DNA from 2 places in the Streptomyces sp. NPDC050703 genome. Region 1 is predicted to be linked to the other one. Evidence: riboswitches for the same ligand, from Rfam matches in the RefSeq annotation. Region 1 holds a riboswitch; the other holds the start of a gene.
What was found. A riboswitch is a leader RNA that binds a small molecule or an ion and turns the genes downstream of it on or off. The one in region 1 is predicted to bind S-adenosylmethionine.
Positions count from the first base shown of each region.

Region 1 (4,331 bases):
GCCAGATCCCCAAGCCCACCGCCGAGGAGTACAAGGAGATCACGAGCGGCCACGGCCACCACTGATCGACTGAACCTCGACGAGCTGTAGACCACAAGGGTCGCCACGGCAAGAGCCCCGTCCATTGCATGGACGGGGCTCTTTGCCGTCCCCGCGGCTGGATAGGGTGGTCCCACCCCGATGTGCAGGGGTGACAGACTTCCCCCGGATTCCTCCGGAATCCCCCGGAATTCCCCGGACTGAACCCCAGGAGCGGCTATGAGCGCTGTGACCCCCGCAGGAGGCACCACCGCGGCGGACCGTTCCTGGCCCGACGTACTGAACGGACTGCTCGAAGGGCGCGACCAGAGCGCCGACGACACGGCCTGGGCCATGGACCGCATCATGCGCGGCGAGGCCACCGACGCGCAGATCGCGGGCTTCGTGGTGGCGCTGCGTTCCAAGGGCGAGACCGTGGAGGAGATCTCCGGTCTCGTACGCGCCATGTACGAGCACGCCAACGTGATCGAGGTGCCGGGCGAGACGGTCGACATCGTCGGCACGGGCGGCGACGGCGCCAAGACGGTGAACATCTCCACGATGTCCGCGATCGTGATCGCCGGCACCGGCGCGAAGGTCGTCAAGCACGGCAACCGCGCCGCGTCCTCGGCCAGCGGCGCGTCCGACGTCCTGGAGAAGCTGGGCGTCAACCTCCAGCTCACCCCCGAGCGGGTCGTCGAGGTCGCGGAGGAGGCGGGCATCACCTTCTGCTTCGCGGTGAAGTTCCACCCGGCGCTGCGGCACGCGGGTGCCGCGCGCAGCCAGCTCGGCATCAGGACCGTCTTCAACCTCCTCGGTCCGCTCACCAACCCGGCCAGGGTGCGCGCCCAGGCGGTCGGTGTCGCCGACGCGCGGATGGCACCCGTGGTCGCCGGCGTCTTCGCCGAGCGCGGCAACTCCTCGCTCGTCTTCCGCGGCGACGACGGCCTGGACGAGCTGACGACGACGTCGACCTCCCGCGTCTGGGTGGTGCGCGACGGAGCGGTCCGCGAGGAGGCCTTCGACCCCCGTGACGTCGGCATCGGCCTGGTGCCCGTCGAGGCGCTGCGCGGCGCCGACGCCTCGTACAACGCGGAGGTCGCCCGGCGGCTGCTCGACGGTGAGGGCGGCCCGGTGCGCGACGCGGTGCTCCTCAACTCGGCGGCGGCCCTGGTGGCCCTCGCGCAGGGCGAGGGCAGCCTGGAGGAGCAGATCCGCGCCGCGATGGCGAGGGCGGCGGAGTCGATCGACTCCGGGGCGGCGAAGCGGGCCCTGGAGCGCTGGGTGAGCGCCAGCAACCGCTGAGCGGGACCGGTGGTGTGACGCGGGGCGCGGTCCGGATTCTGGACCGCGCCTTGCGCACCGAAGGTCGTGTGGCAGGATGCTGCACAGGTCATGAGTGACAGCGACTACGGCCCCGGCCCGCTGTCCGGCAACCCTCCGTCCGTGGCGGGGTGCCCCGGGTGAAGACCAGGCCGTACGCAGCAAGGCGTATGGCAAGCGCGGACCCCTGGACATCGTCGGATGTCACAGCCCTGGGGTCCTGGTCCTCAAGGGAGCAGTCTCGTGAGCAAGCGAATGCGATAGGGCCCGTACGGCCCCTTTCCGCGACACCCTCCGCCCGGCCGAGAGCGCCGCGCGTCGAGGCAACACCCCGTGGTCGACCGGCCCTTCGCGCCGTCCCGCGGGCCCCACCGCTTCTCGTCACGTCCGCAGGGAGATACCGCCATGTCCGCACGCCCCGCCGCCGCAAGGACCGCCCCCGCCGCCGAGTCCGCCGACCCCTGCTGCGAGGCACCGCTGCCGGTGCTCGGCAGGGACGTCACCGTGCCGCTCGTGACCGGCGGCGAGGTCACGTACGCCGCCCTCGACTACGCGGCGAGCGCCCCCGCGCTCCAGCGGGTCTGGGACGACGTGGCCGCGTACGCGCCCTACTACGGCAGCGTGCACCGCGGCGCCGGATACCTCTCCCAGCTCTCCACCGACCTCTTCGAGAACTCCCGCACGACCGTCGCCGAGTTCCTCGACTGCCGCGAGGGCGACCAGGTCGTCTTCACGCGGTCCACCACCGACTCGCTGAACCTGCTCGCCGCCGCGCTGCCCGCCGGCTGCGAGGTCTTCGTCTTCGAGACCGAGCACCACGCCTCGCTCCTGCCGTGGCGCGACGCCCGCGTCACCTACCTCGACGCGCCGCGCACCCCCGACGAGGCCGTGCGGACGCTGGAGCGCGCGCTGGCCGGCCGCGAGCCTTCCCCCAGCGGCCCCGCCCTGGTCTGCGTCACCGGCGCCTCCAACGTCACCGGTGAGCTGTGGCCGGTGCGCGAACTGGCCGCCGCCGCGCACGCGCACGGCGCCAGGATCGTCCTGGACGCCGCCCAGCTCGCCCCCCACCACCCGGTCTCCGTACGGGATCTGGACGTCGACTGGGTCGCGTTCTCCGGGCACAAGCTGTACGCGCCCTTCGGCTCCGGTGTCCTCGCGGGCCGCTCCGACTGGCTGACCGCCGCCGAGCCCTACCTCGCGGGCGGCGGCGCCTCGCGGAAGGTGGCGCGACGCCCCAAGGAAGCGGGCGGCGGCGTGGACGTGGAGTGGCACGACACCGCCGCCCGCCACGAGGCCGGCTCGCCCAACGTCATCGGCGTCTACTCCATCGCCTCCGCCTGCAAGGCGCTCACCGAGGCGGGCTTCGAGTCGCTGGTGGCCCGGGAGCGGCACCTGATCGCGAAGGTGCGCGAAGGGCTCGCCGACGTGCCCGCCGTCCGGGTGCTCTCGCTCTTCGGCGACGACGCGCCGCGCGTGGGCGTCATCTCGTTCGTCGTGGACGGCTGGAACAGCTCGCACTTCGCCGCCGCGCTCTCCGCCGAGTACGGCATCGGCGTACGCGACGGCCTGTTCTGCGCCCACCCGCTGGTGCGCACCCTGCTCGGCGGCGAGGCCGACGAGCCCGGCGAGTGCGGCGCCCCCGAGGCCGCGCCCGGCGAGAAGTCGCTGAACGCGATCCGCGTGAGCTTCGGCGCGGGCACCCCCGACGAGCACGTCGAGCGTTTCGTACGGGCCGTCAGGGAGCTGGTGGCGGACGGCGCCCGGTGGAGCTACCGCACCGAGGACGGCCGCTGCGTGCCGGACACCGGCGTCGCCGCCTGACCCGTGCGGCCGCTCCTGAGGCGTGACCCGAGCACGATCATCCGCAGGGCGCGCTCGGTGGCGTCGGTCAGGAACTCGCCGCCCCTGCCGAGGGCCTCGGTGAGGGAGACCGGGGCGGGCAGGATCGCGCTGTAGGCGTCGACGCCCGACGCCCGCACCTGGTGGGCGCCCCGCCCGATCGTGCCCGCGAGGACCAGGACCGGGCGGCCCGAGCGCTTGGCGCGGCGGGCCACCTCGGCGGGGATCTTGCCGCGCGGCGTCTGGTGGTCGAGGGCGCCCTCCGCCGTGACGACCAGGTCGGCGCGGGCCAGGCGGGCGTCCAGGTCGAGCCGGCCGAGCAGCACGTCGAAGCGGGGGAGCAGCCGCGCGCCGAGGGCGGCGAGCCCCGCCCCGAGGCCGCCGGACGCGCCGGTGCCCGCGCCCTCGAAGAGGTCGGTCCCGACACGGAGGTCACGGGTGAGGACGTGTGCCCAGTGTTCGAGGGCGGCGGCGAGCTGTTCGACCTGCGCGGGTGTCGCGCCCTTCTGGGGGCCGAAGACGCGGGCGACACCGCGCTCGCCGCAGAGCACGTTGAAGGGGTTGCACGCCACCCGGATGTCGGTGTCCGCGAGGCGCGGGTCGAGTCCGCTCGCGTCGATCCGGCTCAGCCGCGCCAGCTCACGGCCGCCGCGCGGCAGTTCCCGGCCGTCGGCGTCGAGGAGGCGGGCGCCCAGGGCCTGGAGGGCACCCGCGCCGCCGTCGGAGGTGCCCGAGTCGCCGCAGCCGACGAGGATGCGGCGGGCCCCCGCGTCGAGCGCGGCGCGGATCAGCTCGCCGACGCCGTACGTGGTGGTGGCGCCGGGGTCGCGCAGATCGCGGGGGACCAGGGCGAGCCCCGCGACGGCCGCCATCTCGACGACGGCCGTGCCGTCGCCGAGGAGCGCGAAGTGCGTGCCGATGCGCTGGCCCACGGGGCCGGTGGCGGGCAGCGCGACGAGCCGGCCGCCGTCCGCGGAGGCGAGGGCGCGGGCGGTGCCCTCGCCGCCGTCCACGAGCGGGATCAGGTCGGTCTCGGCGTGCGGGACGACACGGCGTACGCCGGCGGCGATGGCCTCGGCCGCGGCGCCCGCGGACAGGGACTCCTTGAAGCCGCTGGGAGCGATGGCGAAACGGTTCAGCATGGGATCTCC
Region 1 is NZ_JBFAHX010000001.1:353,807-358,137, reverse strand. It holds gene AB0I16_RS01670 (ubiquinol-cytochrome c reductase cytochrome b subunit) at 1-65, shown strand, start outside; gene trpD (anthranilate phosphoribosyltransferase) at 259-1,323, shown strand; SAM riboswitch class IV at 1,410-1,527, shown strand; gene AB0I16_RS01660 (aminotransferase class V-fold PLP-dependent enzyme) at 1,747-3,162, shown strand; gene AB0I16_RS01655 (glycerate kinase) at 3,111-4,322, opposite strand.

Region 2 (4,331 bases), on a different contig from region 1:
GTCCGGGCCGAGCTGCCCGGTTTCCTCGACGCGATCGGGGCGTGGCGCGGCACCTGGATAGAGGAGAAGGGCCGCGCCGTCGCCGTCCACACCCGCCGCGCGGAGGACCCGCAGGCGGCCTTCGACGCCCTGCGCGAGCCGCTGGCGGAGCTGGCGGGACGCCACGGTCTGATCGTCGAGCCGGGCCGCATGGTCCTGGAGCTGCGCCCGCCCGGCATGGACAAGGGGGTCGCCCTCGCGGAGTACCTCCGCGAGGTGGGCGCCGAGTCCGTCCTCTACGCGGGCGACGACCTGGGTGACCTGCCCGCCTTCGGAGCGGTGGAGAAGCTCCGCTCCGAAGGGGTCGCGGGCCTCCTGGTGTGCAGCGGTAGCGCGGAGGTCGCGGAACTGGCGGATCGCGCGGACCTGGTGGTCGACGGCCCCCCTGGGGTCGTCGACCTCCTCTCCGCCCTCACGACCGCACTCCCCGGCTAGGACGGGCCCCCGGTCAGGGCGTGCAGCTGGTCGAGGAACCACTGCGTGGGCGGCAGCGCCGTGGCCGCCGCCGCGAGGCGCTTCGTGCGCTCCGCCCGCTCCTCCGGGGCCATGCCGAGCGCCGAGTGCAGCGCGTCCGCCGTGGCGGAGATGTCGTAGGGGTTCACCGCGATGGCGTCCTCGGCCAGCTCCTCGTACGCCCCGGCCTCCCGCGAGAGCACCAGCGCGCACCCCTCGTCGGAGACGACGGGCACCTCCTTGGCGACGAGGTTCATCCCGTCGCGGATCGGGTTGACCAGCGCCACGTCGGCGAGACGGTACGCCGCGAGCGACCGCGCGAAGTCGTCCTTGACGTGCAGGACGACCGGCGTCCAGCCCTCCGTGCCGAACGCGGAGTTGATCGCGTCGGCGACCCGCGAGACCTCCGCGGTGTAGTCGCGGTAGACCGCGAGGTCCTGCCGCGAGGGGTAGGCGAAGGCGACGTGGACGACCCGCTCCCGCCACTCGGGGCGGTCCTCCAGGAGCTGCCGGTAGGCGTGCAGGCCGCGCACGATGTTCTTGGAGAGTTCCGTGCGGTCCACCCGGACGATGGTCTTGCGGCCCTCGCCGATCTGCTCGCGCAGCGCCCGCATCCGCTCCTCGACGTCGTCACGCCGTGAACGCTCCCGCAGGAAGTCCGCGTCGGCGCCGAGCCCGTGCACGCCGATGCGCGTGCCGGAGGTGCCGCCGAGCAGCCGTACGCAGCACTCGGTGAAGTTGTCGGCCCACCGCCCGGTGAGGAACCCCAGCCGGTCGGCGCCGAGCATGCCGCGCAGGACCTGCTCCGCCACGTCGTCGGGGAGCATCCGGAAGTAGTCGGCCGGCGCCCACGGGGTGTGGGAGAAGTGGCCGATCCGCAGGTCGTCGCGGAGTTCGCGCAGCATGCCGGGGACGAGGGTGAGGTGGTAGTCCTGGACGAGGACCGCGGCGCCGGGCGCCGCCTCCGCCGCCAGCGCCTCGGCGAACGCGCGGTTGTACGTCTCGTACGCCGCCCACTGGGCGCGGAACTCCGGGCCGAAGGCCGGTTCGAGCGGCGTCTGGTACAGCATGTGGTGGACGAACCACAGGACCGAGTTGGCGATGCCGTTGTAGGCCGCCGCGTGCACGCCCTCGCCGGCGTCCGCGTCGACGTCGAGCATCCGCACGCCCGGCTCGGAGACCCCGCGCCGCACGGCCTCCCTGTCGCCCTCACCGAGCGCCGCGCACACCCACAGGGCGTCCGCCTCGTCGCCGATGGCGCTCAGTCCTGAGACGAGTCCGCCGCCGCCGCGCTTGGCGGCCAGCTCCCCGTCCTCTCCCACGGAGTACGAGACGGGGCCGCGGTTGGACGCGACGAGTACCTGCGCTGCTGTCGAGGAACGGGGCTCTGGAACCATGTGGCAAAACGTAGCCCGTACCGGAAACGCTCAAACGTACGCCGAGCGGACTCCGCCAGACACCCCGGACAAGCGCTTACGCCACGCGCCGGTGCGCATACTCGGAGATACCGGTCATCGGCGGCCGTTCCTCCGTGTCCACCGCGTACGTACGCGGCACGAATCCGTGCTCGCCCCGCTCGAACTGCGTCAGCTCCGGGCGTACGAGGTGTCCGCGCGCGAGCCGCAGTTGTGCCGTGCGGTAGATGGCCGCCGCCATCCGCCCCAGCGCCTGCCCGTCCTGGTGCCTGTGCCTGCGCACCCCGACGTCGACCTGTGCGAGCGCGTCGAGCCCGACGGTGTGCAGCGCGTCGACGAGCAGCCCCAGCTCCACCCCGTACCCGACGGGGAAGGGCAGCTGTTCGAGGAGGGACCTGCGGGCCGCGTACTCGCCGCCGAGCGGCTGGACGAACCCGGCGAGCAGCGGCCAGTGCATGTTCAGGAGCGGGCGCGCCATCAGCTCGGTGACCCGGCCGCCCTGGCCGGAGGTCGCACCGAGCGGGCGGTCGTACATCGCCTTCACGAGGTGCACGTCGGGGTCGGTGAGCAGCGGGCCCACTGTCCCCGTGACGAAGTCCGCGGAGAACTCCCTCAGGTCCGCGTCGACGAACGCCACGATGTCGCCGCCGGTGACGAGCAGCGAGCGCCACAGCACCTCGCCCTTGCCCGGCACGGCGGGGAGCCGCGGCAGGATGTCGTCCCGGTGGACGACCCTGGCGCCGGCCTCCGCCGCGACCTCGGCGGTGCGGTCGGACGAGCCGGAGTCGACCACCACCAGCTCGTCGACCAGCGGTGCCCGCTCCATCAGCTCGCGGCGGATCTCGGCCACGATCGCGCCGACCGTCCGCTCCTCGTCGAGGGCGGGCAGGACGACGCTCACCGTCGCGCCGGACGCGCGCTTGGCCGCGGTGAGCCGGTCCACCGGACGGTCGGCGACCGACCAGGAACGCCTGCTCAGCCAGCGCTCGGCCTCTTCCAGCACGGTCAGTGTCCTCCCCATGTGTGGTGCGTATGTGATCCATCTCGCGGTGCGGACGACTATCTCAAGGGTCCGGGGCTTCGGTTACAGTCTTGAACAACGCCGGTGGCCATCGCATGTCGGGGTCACCGCCGCGTTCACGACCCACAACTGAAACCCATAATCGAAAACCGCTCATCCAGAGGGGCAGAGGGATACGGCCCGTTGAAGCCCCGGCAACCCTCCCGCCGACCGCGAGGTCACGGTGGGGAAGGTGCCAATTCCGTCTCGCGGCGAGATGCGTCGCGAGGAAGATGAGGAGAAAGGGCCTCGCCTCCATGGCTGTTCAGACCGTCGCCACCGAAACGACCCCGACCGTCGACCTCGGACCGGCCTCCGGCCTCTCGTGTCGCGAGTGCGGCACCACGTTCCCCCTCGGCCCCATTTTCGCCTGCGCCGAGTGTTTCGGCCCCCTCGAAGTCTCGTACGACCTGCCCCTCGGCGACCCGGAGTCGCTGCGCAAGCGGATCGAGGCGGGCCCCGCCAACATCTGGCGCTACGCCCCGCTGCTCCCCGTCCCCGCCGACGTGGCCGGCAAGCCGAACCTGAACCCCGGCTGGACCAAGCTCGTCAAGGCCGACAACCTCGCCCGTGAGCTGGGCGTCGAGCCCGGCAAGCTGTTCGTCAAGGACGACTCGGGCAACCCCACGCACTCCTTCAAGGACCGCGTCGTCGCGCAGGCGCTCGAAGCCGCGCGCGCCTTCGGCTTCACCACGCTCTCCTGCTCCTCCACCGGCAACCTCGCGGGCGCCGTCGGCGCCGCCGCGGCCCGCGCCGGCTTCCGCTCCTGCGTGTTCATCCCGCACGACCTGGAGCAGGGCAAGGTCGTCATGGCCGCGGTCTACGGCGGCGAGCTGGTCGGCATCGAGGGCAACTACGACGACGTGAACCGCTTCTGCTCCGAGCTCATCGGCGACCCGCTGGGCGAGGGCTGGGGCTTCGTCAACGTCAACCTGCGGCCGTACTACGGCGAGGGCTCCAAGACCCTCGCGTACGAGATCTGCGAGCAGCTCGGCTGGGAGCTGCCCGACCAGCTCGTCATCCCGATCGCCTCCGGATCGCAGCTCACGAAGATCGACAAGGGTCTCAAGGAGCTGATCGCGCTCGGTCTCGTGGCCGACAAGCCGTACAAGATCTTCGGCGCGCAGGCCGAGGGCTGCTCGCCGGTGTCGGCCGCCTTCAAGGCCGGACACGACGTCGTGCGTCCGCAGAAGCCGAACACCATCGCCAAGTCGCTGGCCATCGGCAACCCCGCCGACGGTCCCTACGTCCTCGACATCGCGCGCCGCACGGGCGGCGCCGTGGAGGACGTGAACGACGAGCAGGTCGTCGAGGCGATCAAGATCCTCGCCAGGACCGAGGGCATCTTCGCGGAGACCGCCGGC
Region 2 is NZ_JBFAHX010000003.1:145,332-149,662, forward strand. It holds gene otsB (trehalose-phosphatase) at 1-474, shown strand, start outside; gene AB0I16_RS03910 (trehalose-6-phosphate synthase) at 471-1,889, opposite strand; gene AB0I16_RS03915 (glucosyl-3-phosphoglycerate synthase) at 1,966-2,910, opposite strand; SAM riboswitch class I at 3,079-3,207, shown strand; gene thrC (threonine synthase) at 3,225-4,331, shown strand, end outside.
Region 2: it holds a riboswitch for S-adenosylmethionine, as region 1 does, so the genes downstream of both, thrC (threonine synthase) here and AB0I16_RS01660 (aminotransferase class V-fold PLP-dependent enzyme) in region 1, are expected to answer to the same signal.